Regions from separate parts of the Thalassotalea coralli genome, predicted to be linked through region 1. Evidence: predicted binding sites of a transcription regulator. Region 1 holds the regulator's gene; each other region holds the start of a gene.
What was found. The regulator LexA, encoded in region 1, represses DNA repair genes until DNA is damaged. The targets are predictions, from matches to a motif close to TACTGTATNNNNATACAGTA.
Positions count from the first base shown of each region.

Region 2: a site for LexA is predicted at 1,448-1,467, ahead of imuA (translesion DNA synthesis-associated protein ImuA). Genes of this name have one in related genera too.
Region 3: a site for LexA is predicted at 2,201-2,220, ahead of ACOB80_RS12180 (YebG family protein). Genes of this name have one in related genera too.
Region 4: a site for LexA is predicted at 1,898-1,917, ahead of recA (recombinase RecA). Genes of this name have one in related genera too.

Region 1 covers NZ_JBVVBK010000008.1:134,118-137,336, forward strand. Annotated here, with positions in the region: gene coxB (cytochrome c oxidase subunit II) at 1-924, opposite strand, end outside; gene lexA (transcriptional repressor LexA) at 1,509-2,132, opposite strand; gene ACOB80_RS18805 (lactoylglutathione lyase family protein) at 2,391-2,897, shown strand; gene ACOB80_RS18810 (energy transducer TonB family protein) at 2,920-3,219, opposite strand, start outside.
Region 2 covers NZ_JBVVBK010000002.1:329,518-332,736, forward strand. Annotated here, with positions in the region: gene ACOB80_RS06885 (Y-family DNA polymerase) at 1-732, opposite strand, end outside; gene imuA (translesion DNA synthesis-associated protein ImuA) at 755-1,438, opposite strand; gene trxB (thioredoxin-disulfide reductase) at 1,760-2,707, shown strand; gene aat (leucyl/phenylalanyl-tRNA--protein transferase) at 2,711-3,219, shown strand, end outside.
Region 3 covers NZ_JBVVBK010000004.1:263,505-266,723, reverse strand. Annotated here, with positions in the region: gene ACOB80_RS12195 (chemotaxis protein) at 1-89, opposite strand, end outside; gene ACOB80_RS12190 (response regulator) at 86-451, opposite strand; gene ACOB80_RS12185 (M48 family metallopeptidase) at 1,025-1,723, opposite strand; gene ACOB80_RS12180 (YebG family protein) at 1,737-2,144, opposite strand; gene ACOB80_RS12175 (isocitrate lyase) at 2,326-3,219, opposite strand, start outside.
Region 4 covers NZ_JBVVBK010000001.1:868,463-871,681, forward strand. Annotated here, with positions in the region: gene mutS (DNA mismatch repair protein MutS) at 1-1,686, opposite strand, end outside; gene recA (recombinase RecA) at 1,965-2,993, shown strand.

The DNA.
Region 1 (3,219 bases):
ATCACCAATAGCAATTGGACTACCTTTTAATGCAGGGAATGCTGGTGGTAAGCCTTGCCCGTTTGGTTGGTGACAAGCCGCACAATGTGCCATGTAGGTTTGTTCACCAAGTTGCATCAATTCGTCCATCGAAGCAGACGCATTAAGTGATGCTGCTTCGGCAGCAGCCGCCTCTTCTTTTAATCGATACTGTTCTTGAATCCACGCTTGGTAATCAGCTTCTTCTTTAACTTCAACAACGACTGGCATGTAACCGTGGTCTTTACCACAAAGCTCAGCACATTGGCCTCGATAGATGCCAGGTTTAGGTACATTCGCCCATGCTTCATTGATAAAGCCAGGGTTTGCGTCTTGCTTAACAGCAAATGCTGGTACCCACCATGAGTGAATAACATCGTCGGAAGTAATTAAGAAACGTACTTTTTTGTTGGCGGGTATAACGAGGTGTTTATCAACTTCGAGCAGGTAGTTTTCACCTTTTGGCGCGGTACTACCATCTCTGTTATCGAACTGTTCTTTCGGCGTAGTCAATACAGAGTAGAAATCTATATCTTCGCCAAAATATTTATAATGCCACTTCCATTGAGAACCCGTAATTTGAATCGTGAGTTCGGAATCATCATTATTTTCCATGGCGATCAGCGTTTTGGTTGCAGGCCAAGCCATTGCCACTAAAATCACGATGGGAATAACAGTCCAGAGAATTTCTATTTTTAGACTCTCATGAAACTTTGCAGGAGTAACTCCCTTTGATTTACGATGAAAAAACATCGACCAGAACATCGCACCAAATACCACAATACCAATAGCGGTACAGATATAAAGTACGAACATGTGTAATCCATACACTTCGTTACTTATTTCAGTTACACCTCTTGTAAGGTTTAACTGACTTTGAGCCCAAGCCATACTGGGAAGCAACATCCCCAACAAGAGCCAACCTAGGTTACGTCTCTTCACTCGACATCTCCTCTACCCTTAACAGACCAAAAACCCTGCAACACAGTATTACTTAGCCCTTTTTGCATTAGTTTTTGTTTTTATTTTTTGTTGTTTTACTTTTATTTTATTTTGGCGAAATTTTAAACAAACGAAAGCTCGCCTTATTATTAGAATTGTTCACTTTCTGTTCTAGAATTACTTAAATATTGATCTGGGTCAAATTATTATTTTTTTTCAGTATAGTAAAAATGTCTGTATTAACAACCGAGTATAAGCTCTAACATTGGCCAAGTAAGAAAAACAAAGGGATAGAGGCCTGTTTATTTTTTAAGCTTTTACTCTAAAAAAAGTTAGTACGAAAACTGGTTTAATTGCGCACAAATTGTACAAATTTCAACCAATTTTAAATATTAAGGTAAGATTACAAAAGAAATGATGGGTAAATCGACGATTTGTCCTTAAAACGCGATCAAAATATAGAAATAAAGAGTTTGCTAGTAAACTGACTATCAGTACAAATTCAGTTCAGTATCGTGCAACCGTTAACTAACAAACTCTGGCGAGGTTTACATCCAATCAGCAGATCTGATCACCCCAACGGCAATTCCTTCAACATTGAAGTGTTGACTGGTTAAATCTACTTTTATTGGCGAAAAGGATTCGTTTTCTGCATGAAGATATACGACATTGCCTTCTTTTTTGAACCGCTTCACCGTAACATCGTCTTCAACACGTGCGACTATCACCTGCCCATTTTGTACATCAGTCGTTTGATGAACGGCTAATAAATCCCCGTCTAAAATGCCAATGTCTTTCATACTCTCGCCATTTACTTTCAGTAAATAGTCTGCGGCAGGATGAAACAAATTGCCATCAATTTGATAACGATCTTCGACATGCTGCTCGGCCAAAATTGGCTCACCAGCTGCAACTCGGCCAATTAATGGTAAACCTTCTTCTTCAAGCGTTTCTTCTACTAGGCGAATGCCTCGTGACGTGCCAGGCAACATTTCAATGTAGCCTTTTTTTGCTAAAGCTTTTAGATGCTCTTCAGCTGCATTTGCAGATTTAAAGCCAAAAAAGTCAGCAATTTCTGCACGTGTAGGTGGCATACCTGTGGCAGAGATTTTTTCTTTGATCAGATCGTATATCTGCTCTTGACGATTTGTTAAGGGTTTTAATTCGGTCACACGCATTTCCCTGTATAAATGGACAGTTCACCTGTCAGTATATACAGGCTGTAAATAAACGCAACTATTTACTGTCAACGCACTGAATTCCATATCAAATCTAAAGGCTGATTACTTAGAACGAGAAAAGATAGATCGTTTCCATCAAATACACCGTATTGCTCCCTCGCATATTCGTTCAAACATCAAACTATCGACTATGCTTATCGACATGTTGTAAGCCGAATTCATTTGTATAAAAATTTCTCGGAGACAGTTATGGCACAGACCCCTTACCCACGAACGTTTTCTCATATTGGTATTTCAGTACCTGATCTAGACGCAGCAGTAAAGTTTTACACGCAAGTGTTGGGTTGGTATTTAATTATGGAACCAACCCTTATCGAAGAGGACGATTCCCCCATCGGCGAAATGTGCACAGACGTATTCGGTGCTGGGTGGAATTCATTTCGTATCGCTCACTTATCAACAGGCGATCGTATTGGCGTCGAGTTGTTTCAATTTGAAAACCAGACCAACCCTGACAATAACTTTGAATACTGGAAAACCGGCGTATTTCACTTTTGTGTGCAAGACCCTAACGTAGAAGAGCTCGCTGAAAAAATTGTAGCTGCGGGAGGTAAAAAACGCATGAAGGCACCGCGTTATTATTACCCAGGAGAAAAGCCATATCGCATGATTTACATGGAAGATCCTTTCGGCAATATTCTCGAAATATATAGCCACAGTTATGAACTGCATTATGCCAGCGGCGCTTATAGTTAAGCGCCGCTATTTTTAAACAACACTAACTGCCATTGTTCTCAGGAGCGGTAAAGTTAAATTTAATCGTGCGCCTTTGGTCAGAATTAGCCGCTTGATCAAAACGCCACTTTTTAAATGCACGTTTTACCACTCGTTGTCCTTGACGAGATAAGTTTGATGCTTCTATTTCAATATTGATGACTTCGCCTTTGGCACTTATCTGGTAGCTCAAGGTAATTTCACCTACCTCGCCAGCCAATTTACGCGTGTCCGGCATAACTTTAAAACTTGGCGCTAATTGTGGCTCAGGAACAGTCACGACTAAATGCTCCTGCTCTAGCGA
Region 2 (3,219 bases), on a different contig from region 1:
ACTGATATCAAAAAACAGCTCCAAATAATGATGAAACTGCTCCGGAGGATGATAAAACTCAACGATATGCTGTAAACGGCCGGTAAGCTTACCTACATAGTTCACCATATCTATATCAAATCGCTTAGCAATATCAGCTAATGGCAGTTGTGTTAACTCGCCTAACGAATGTACGCCTATACGCGTTAATTGTTCTTGCTGCCTCACTGAGATATCGCTCAGTGCTAAAGGGCATTGACTAAGAGCTTGGTTAACATGTTGAGCGTCATCAGTAATTTGATTAGTGCCGTTAAGAGCAAGTATTTTGGCAGCATAAGGTGAAAAGCCCGTGGCATATAGATAATCGATATCAAGCTTTGCCAAGTGTTGCTCTAACGCTTGCCAGTAGCTCGATAGGTTCTGATATAAACTCAACATATTACTGACACGTAATAAAATGCCTTGTGATTTTACTAGACAAATATCAGAAGTAACTAAGTACAACCAACGAGCAATGGCTGACAAGCGCTCTTCTTCTAAACTTTGATCATAAGGGTACACTTGTAGCTCTGCACTTAAAGCTGCCGCAGCTCCTAAGCCCATTCCAATAGAAATACCTTGTTCTTTAGCTGTAGCGTTACACTGTACAATTTGGCTCTTTTTTCCCTCAACAATGGCAATAGGCGTATTCGGCTGCTCATTAAAGGCACTATTAAGCTGTAAGTTTGGAAAATGTAGATATAACCACAACACAAGCGTCTCCTTTTATCCTGTTTTAACCTGTTTTGGCTTGTGGGAAGACAACCACGTTATTGGCACAAGGCTGCATCGTAAGTTCAGGCCAAAAACGGCGCATATCAATGTCGAAACTTGCCGTTGGCCAACCTTGTTTCCGCTTTAGGATCTTAGCTTTTATACCTTGGCGCTCAGGCGTTAACGCTAAGCTTAAATCTACAGGGAGTGGCAAGGATTCCTGCTTGGTTTCGCGCATCAGAAAAATTCGGCTATGACCTTGTTCGCCAGCGAGTTGTAACCGTTTAATTTGATGTGCAGCAAGCCCTTGATAGTTCCATAACAACACGGAATGACAACTGCCACTTTTCAGGCATTGTTCTGACGCCCATAAGCCTTGTACGTGATCAAAGGTATTAACCACAACAATACGATCCACTTTTAAACCTGATGCCGATAACATGGCACCATTAATCAGCCCTGGCGGATTAATAAAAACGCAAAACTTGTCTTTAAGGTCTTCAGCTAGCAAAGATGGCAATAACAAACGAAACTCGCCAATACCAACAGAAGAAAGCACTTCAATAACACCTTGTTCAGGAAAGCCACCTTCTAATTGCTCGTCTAATTCTTGATAGCCAGATGAACGTTTGTTCACTGATGAAGACTGTAAACCACCATGCCAAACCAAACGTTTGCGCTGTAAAGTATCGATTAATTTATTCATAACAATAACACCTGTATTTATATACAGTATATATAACCAGTAAAATATTGCCAAGTCAGGAATGAATAAATTTTGTCTACACTTCTTTTTATGGTGAAAAACTGTTTAAGTAACATCAAATTACTACTCAATTACCTAAAAAACAGAGAAACAGGCATGACATCAAAACCAAAATGCCTTCACAAACGTACAGAAAAACGTGCAGATTGTTCAAAAGTAAAAATAAAAGATATGAAAAGTTAATTTACCCCCTTGAGTTATTTACTTAGAATCCCAACTTATGTACACATTGAAACGATTTATTATGATTTGGAGTAATTCATGAGCGAAGCAAGACATTGCCCATTACTTATCTTAGGCTCAGGTCCTGCTGGCTACACAGCAGCAGTATATGCAGCACGTGCCAACTTAAACCCTGTACTTATCACAGGTATGCAACAAGGTGGTCAGTTAACAACAACCACTGACGTAGAAAACTGGCCGGGCGACGCTGATGACTTAACAGGCCCTGCATTAATGGAGCGTATGCAAAAACACGCTGAGAAATTTGAAACAGAAATTATTTTCGATCATATCGAGTCTGTTGACCTAACTTCTCGTCCATTCAAACTAAATGGTTCAAGCAACTACACATGTGATGCATTAATCATTTGTACGGGTGCTTCAGCACAATACTTAGGTTTACCATCAGAAGAAGCCTTTATGGGTAAAGGTGTTTCTGCTTGTGCAACATGTGACGGTTTCTTCTACAAGAATCAAAAAGTTGCCGTTGTTGGTGGTGGTAACACTGCTGTTGAAGAAGCATTATACCTTTCAAACATTGCTTCTGAAGTTCACCTTATTCACCGTCGTGACACTTTCCGTTCAGAAAAGATTTTAACCGATCGCCTTATGGACAAAGTTGAAAACGGTAACATCACTCTTCACTTAGACCGTACATTAGACGAAGTACTAGGTGACAACATGGGTGTAACGGGTGTTCGTATTAAAGACACTAAGTCTGATGCAACTGAAGAATTAGATCTAGCAGGTGTATTCATTGCTATTGGTCACAAGCCAAACACAGGCATGTTTGAAGGCCAATTAGAAATGAAAGACGGCTACTTGATTGTTAACAGCGGTACAAACGGTAACGCGACACAAACAAGTATCGAAGGTGTATTCGCTGCTGGTGACGTAGCTGATCACATTTACCGTCAAGCAATCACTTCAGCTGGCTCTGGCTGTATGGCTGCACTTGACGCTGAGCGTTACCTAGACGCTAAGTAATTAATGTCTGAGACTCTCCAATGGTTAGATAGGGAAAGTCTCACATTCCCTCCCCTGACGCGCGCTTTAAAAGAGCCTAACGGCTTATTGGCTATCGGGGGAGATTTAACTGCTAATCGTCTTATTTCTGCCTACAAAAACGGTATCTTCCCTTGGTATAACGAAGGTGAACCTGTTCTTTGGTGGAGCCCAGATCCCAGAACCATCATCGCTACAGATGCTATCCGCATCAATCGCAGCTTAAAAAAGTTTCTTAAACGACTACCTTATACGATTACCATTAATAACGCTTTTGACGAAGTCATTGAACTTTGCGCCGACGCACCATTTCGCAAAGAAGGCACATGGATCGTAGATGAAATGGTAGATGCGTACCAAGAGCTACATCAATTAGGTTATGCTCACTCAGTTGAAGTTTGGTATCAAGGCAAGTTAGTTGGTGGCTTATATGGTGTCGCCGTAGGCGGTTATTTTTCAGGTGAGTCTATGTTTTATACCATGGACAACGCCTC
Region 3 (3,219 bases), on a different contig from region 1:
GCTAACTGATCACTTGCCTGTCCCATAGCGACATTGATAAGCTCTTGTAAGCAGTCTTGTTGATCAGCGTTTAAATTTATCACAGTCATACCAAACCATATTGAGTTAAATGTTGATTCAATACTTCTTGTTGAACAGGTTTACGTAAAAATGCAGATGCGCCGAGGTCAAGTACTTTACTTTGCATTTCTGGTTGAACGTCGGCAGATATCACGAATACCATGACTTCTATACCGCGGTTTTTAATTTCGGTTAATACACCAACACCATCTAACACGGGCATGGTTAAATCTAGGAAAAGAACGTCAATTTTTTGACTAGACAATATACCAATTGCTTCTTCGCCGTTTGTCGCTAATTGAACATTGTCAGAAAGCGAAGCTGGTAGGCTTCTTAATACTTGTTTTCTAGCTAAATTTGAGTCATCGCAGATAAGGACGGAAAAACTCATTTCTGAATATTCCTTTATTGTTTTTATTTTATTGGCGTTAATTTACCCTAAAATTGACGTTCTGTTAACGTATTTAGGCAGGAAAATAAGAATTTTTTGTTTATTTATAAGCTTTTTTTGCTCAAATAAGAATCTAAATTGTATACAACCAACCACATGTTAAAATGTTGTTAACAATTTTTTAAGAAATAAGAAGGCGTAACACTCTACATACTAAGGCAGAGTGTTACTTTATTCGAAGCGGGATCTTCAAATAATTTATAAACTTATAAGGAGGTTCAAAAATACCAAAGACAGCACTGCAGAAGCACTGTATATAAAAGTCATTTTAAAACTATAACTATTAAATTTCATTCTCGACTCCATATTCCAACTTTCATCCAATTTGCCGAATGTCAGCAATTCATGCTGAAATATTAAACAAAATCTATGCCAAGCTGTTGAAAGTATTAAATTCAACGTTGAACTGTGACCATGCTATTAGAAAAGTAAAGTGAAGTCTGAAAGGGATAGTTACTGAGCTGTTTAAAAATGTAACCAAGCTATAAACCGAGATACCGGTTTATAAGAAAATTACGTTTCCGGCCATATTAGATATCGTTGGTGTTCTTTAAGCCAGTTTTTCGCATCGCGAAAGTTTGGATAATGATCGGCAACTAATTGCCAGAAATCTTGGCTATGATTTAGGTGTCGTAAATGGCACAACTCATGGACTAAGACATAGTCAATTACGTGCTTTGGTAACATCATAAGAAAATAGTTAAGCTTGATGTGAGCTTTATTATCACAACTGCCCCATCTAGCCTTGTATTTTCTGATGCTAATATTTTCAGGCATGAGCCCGATACTCTCAGCTATTTGCATAAGCCTGGAGGGCAGGATGTTTTTCGCGGTTAACGCATACCAAGCTTCAAGTTGTTTCTTCAGGTGCTTTAGTTGTTTCTCAGTAGTTTGACCGCTGTATCGTTTTGCTAAACCACAGTAGATATGATCGTTTTGAAAAGAAGTGCCAGTGCCGTCATAACCAACAACTAACGGGACACAATGACCATCAAACCAAAGTTGACCGTTTAATGATAAATCGTTTGCGAACGTCTTACTTATTTCTTGTTGATTAATTTTACTTTTTAACCAAGATTCTTTTTCAGCGATTAGGTGTGAAATATAAGATTCGGAAACATGGTTAGGCGCAGTAACAATCACCTGAGCATTTTGTACCTTAACGGCAATGTTTTTACGCCGGCTACAGCGGCGCAATTGATAATCAACCATCGCAATCCGCTACTTATGCAGCGTCATCTTCCGCTTGCTCTTCCTTGCTAGCTTTTGCTTTTGTGGTTTTGGCTGTTCTAGTTGCCTTTTTGGCCGCGGGTTTGGCTTCTTTAGCAACAGGCTTTACTTCTGCTACAGGGGCTTCTTCGACAACGGCTTCTTCTGCATGAGCAGGTTTTTTAACCACCTTAGGTTTTTTCGCTTGTAGCGCGATTAAAACATCTTCACGGTGTTTAGCTAAGAATATGCTCAGTTCTTCTTTCATTTCATCATTTAGTTCGATCGGCGCTTGCTCAAACATTTCAGTAAGATTGTCTGCCATATCCAACATTTTGTCATATTCGTCAGCGGCTTTCTTATCCATAAACGTTTCAACCTCCACACCTTGTCTAATGACAACAAATCTACTCTCAACAGCCATCAGTTTCCCTTAACTCTTAGTAATATGAAGCAGAGGCGTTTACTTCGCCACCACAAGCCTGTATATAAAAACAGTAAGATACGCCTTTTACAAAAAATTGCAACGAAAAAATATAAAAACCACGATCCGGATCAAACCAGATCGTGGTGACATTTTAATGAAATCTTAAACGTTTTTAGCGTTAAGCGATATTAGCAAACTGGTTCATAGTATTATCTTTACCAGCGGCTTTTAGTGCTGCCTCGCCAGCAAAGTATTCTTTATGATCATCGCCCATATCTGAACCAGCCATGTGCTGATGCTTAACACAGGCAATGCTTTGGCGAATTTCTTTACGTTGAACACCTAGTACATAACCAAGCATGCCTTGTTCACCGAAGTACTCTTTTGCAAGGTTATCCGTCGATAATGCAGCCGTATGGTAAGTCGGTAAAGTAATTAAATGGTGGAAAATACCTGCTTCTTTTGCAGCATCGCGTTGGAAAGTACGGATTTTTTCATCAGCAACTAATGCTAATTCACTATTGTCGTACTCTTCACTCATTAAACGCGTTCTGTCATAAGCGCTAACATCTTTTCCTTCTTCTTGCATAGCATCAAATACTTGCTGTCTAAAGTTTAGCGTCCAGTTAAATGATGGCGAATTGTTATAAACCAATTTAGCATTTGGAATAGTCTTTCTAATTTCATTTACCATGCCGCCAATTTGACCTATGTGTGGTTTTTCCGTTTCAATCCAAATCAAATCCGCACCATTTTGCAATGAAGTAATGCAGTCAAGAATACAACGTGCTTCACCTGTACCCTGCTTAAATTGGAAAAGGTTACTTGCTAAACGCTTAGGACGAACTAATTTACCGTTCTGTTTGAGTACTACATCGCCTTGCGCCAAATCTTCAGCGTTAATTTCTTCACAATCTAAGAAACTATTGTATTGGTCGCCTAAATCACCTGGCTCATTTGACACAGCGATTTGTTTAGTTAAACCAGCGCCCAATGAATCAGTACGTGCAACGATAACACCGTCATCTACACCTAACTCCATAAAGGCATAACGTACAGCGTTAATTTTTGC
Region 4 (3,219 bases), on a different contig from region 1:
AGCAAAATTAGCAAGAACATCTAATTCCGCTAACGACTCCGCTAGTTGTTGTAACCGAGCTAGATCTGGAAGAACTAAATCAAACAACTCATCGTACAGCTTTTTCTCTAATGCCAAAAATCGGCTTTGTGCGGTAAGAACTTTTTCTTCGTGAACTTTAAGCTCTTGCGTTATGTATCGCTCATTGTTTTTAAGTGTTTGGCGCCTGATGTATTCGTCTGGAACATTACCTGAGTTAGCTTTGCTGACTTCGATAAAAAAACCGTGAACCTTGTTGTAGCCCACTTTTAATGTTGAGATGCCGGTGCGTTCTTTTTCTTTTTCCTCTAGTTGCTGTAAGAACTCATTGGCGCCGTGACTTAAATCTCGAAGTTCATCTAGCTCTGCATTATAACCAGGGGCGATAACGCCGCCATCTCGAATAAGGACTGGCGGATTTTCGATAATGGCTTTATCAAGTAAATCAGCTAGATGTTCGATAGGAAGAATGTTTTGAGCCAACTCACCAATGAGTGGCGTGTTTAAATCAACTAAATTTTGTTGAAGCTCAGGCAAAGCATATAGAGCATTACGCAAACGAGCAAAGTCTCTTGGGCGAGCGGAGCGCAAAGCAATTCGGGTAATGATACGTTCGATATCGCCGATAGACTTTAACAACGGTTTTATTTCAAAATAAATGTCGTTGTCTAACAACGACGCGATAGCATTTTGTCTATTTGTTAACGTAGTGACGTCTCTTAACGGGAAATGCAGCCAACGTTTTAGTAATCGCGACCCCATAGGTGTTGATGTATGATCTAACACACTTGCCAAAGTATTGTTGACTTCGCCTTGCAAGTTAACCGTTAATTCAAGATTGCGACGAGTCGCAGCATCAAGTACTACACCTTGTTGACTTGATTCGCCAATAATTGAACGAATATGGGGTAAAGCGGTACGTTGAGTATCTTTAACGTATTGCAACAAGCAACCCGCGGCAGCGATGCCTAGCTCCATACCATCGACACCAAACCCTGATAACTCTTTAGTAGAAAATTGCTGGGTTAACGCTTTATGTGCAGTTTGTTTATCAAATTCCCAATCCGGACGTCTTCTCAAGCCTTTTAACGAATTAATAAGTTCTGGTTTTGAAAAAGATTCTGGATAAAGCAATTCGGCAGGGGATAAGCGTTGCAATTCAGCTTGTAATTGTTCGCCAGTAGTTGGCTCTACGATAACAAAGCGGCCACTGGCCATGTCTAAATAAGCTAAGCCGAAACCGCTTTTGTCTTCGAATATGCTAACTAATAAATTGTCTTGTCGATCAGTTAAGAGCGCTTCATCACTAACCGTTCCGGGAGTAACAATACGAACAACTTTACGCTCAACTGGCCCTTTACTTGTCGCCGGATCTCCTACTTGTTCACAGATTGCGACAGACTCACCAAGCTGCACTAATTTTGCTAAATAGCTTTCAACAGCGTGATAAGGAACACCGGCCATCGGAATCGCGTTACCGCCTGACTTGCCTCTTGCTGTCAGTGAAATGTCTAATAGGTCGGCGGCCTTTTTGGCATCATCATAGAAAAGCTCGTAAAAATCGCCCATTCGATAAAATAATAAAATGTGTTCAAATTCAGCTTTAATAGTGAGGTACTGACGCATCATTGGGGTGTGCGTGCTAAGGCTTGTATCTTTTGTTGTCATTTATATTGGTGTTTATTGTTACCCGGTAAAAGGCATAGTTTGCTGTTATGTCGTTATTATGCCGAGAAGCCCTTTGATGATCACTCTTTTATTTAATTTATACAGTAGTTTTATCTCTGTTTAAACTTTGTACAGGTGGTGTGGTGTGTAAATATCTTTATATATTAGTTAGTTAGTGGTTAATGAGTTTATACAGTAAAAAAACACTTGATACTGTACGACCATACAGTATACTTGGTTTCAATTAACGCATTATTCGGTATTTTTTGGAGCAATAAATGGACGGTAATAAAGAAAAAGCACTCTCAGCTGCCCTAAGTCAAATTGAACGTCAATTCGGTAAAGGTTCAATTATGAAGTTGGGTGAGAACCGCAGCATGGACGTTGAGACAATATCAACTGGCTCATTAGGTCTTGATATTGCGCTAGGTGCTGGTGGTTTACCAATGGGACGTGTTGTTGAAATTTACGGTCCAGAATCAAGTGGTAAAACAACATTAACGTTAGAAGTCATTGCAGAAGCGCAACGTAACGGCAAAGTGTGTGCCTTCGTTGATGCCGAGCATGCACTTGACCCAATCTATGCAGAAAAATTAGGCGTAAACATTAATGAGCTTCTAGTGTCACAGCCTGATACTGGTGAGCAAGCATTAGAAATATGTGACATGTTAACACGCTCTGGTGCGGTAGACGTTATCGTAGTTGACTCGGTAGCGGCACTTACACCAAAAGCAGAGATTGAAGGTGACATGGGTGACTCTCACGTAGGTTTGCAAGCGCGTATGTTATCGCAAGCAATGCGTAAACTAACGGGTAACTTAAAGCAATCAAACACTATGATGATTTTCATTAACCAAATTCGTATGAAAATTGGTGTTATGTTTGGTAACCCTGAAACAACTACTGGTGGTAATGCACTTAAGTTCTATGCGTCAGTACGTTTAGATATTCGTCGTATCGGTGCAGTAAAAACTGGCGATGAAATAGTGGGTAATGAAACACGTGTTAAAGTTGTTAAGAATAAAATTGCACCGCCATTTAAGCAGGTAGAATTCCAAATTCTTTATGGCGAAGGTATTAACAGCTACGGTGAGTTAATTGACCTTGGTGTTCAAAACAAGATGATTGAAAAAGCAGGTGCTTGGTATAGCTACAATGGTGACCGTATTGGTCAGGGTAAAGCTAAAGCAGTTGATTACTTAAAGCAGAATCCTGAAATGGCTAACGAAATTGATGGCCGTTTACGTGAAATGTTCCTTTCTAAAAATGTAGAAAGTAACGAGGAAGAAGAAGCGGTTACAGAGTAATTCGTAAAGGTTAATGTAGAGTATTATTAATACTCTAGCTGGTTACTATATCTTATCATTTCAAACAGCGTGCTTAGCACGCTGTTTTTTTATACCTGAAAAATACACTTTCTTTTTCACTTTCTAAGCTAGTTATAGAAATTTTACTCAGCTTATATTTAAAAGTTTTAGACGTCTATACGTTTAGAAGTTGACATATCTAGAAATCCAAGGCACATTAGCTGCT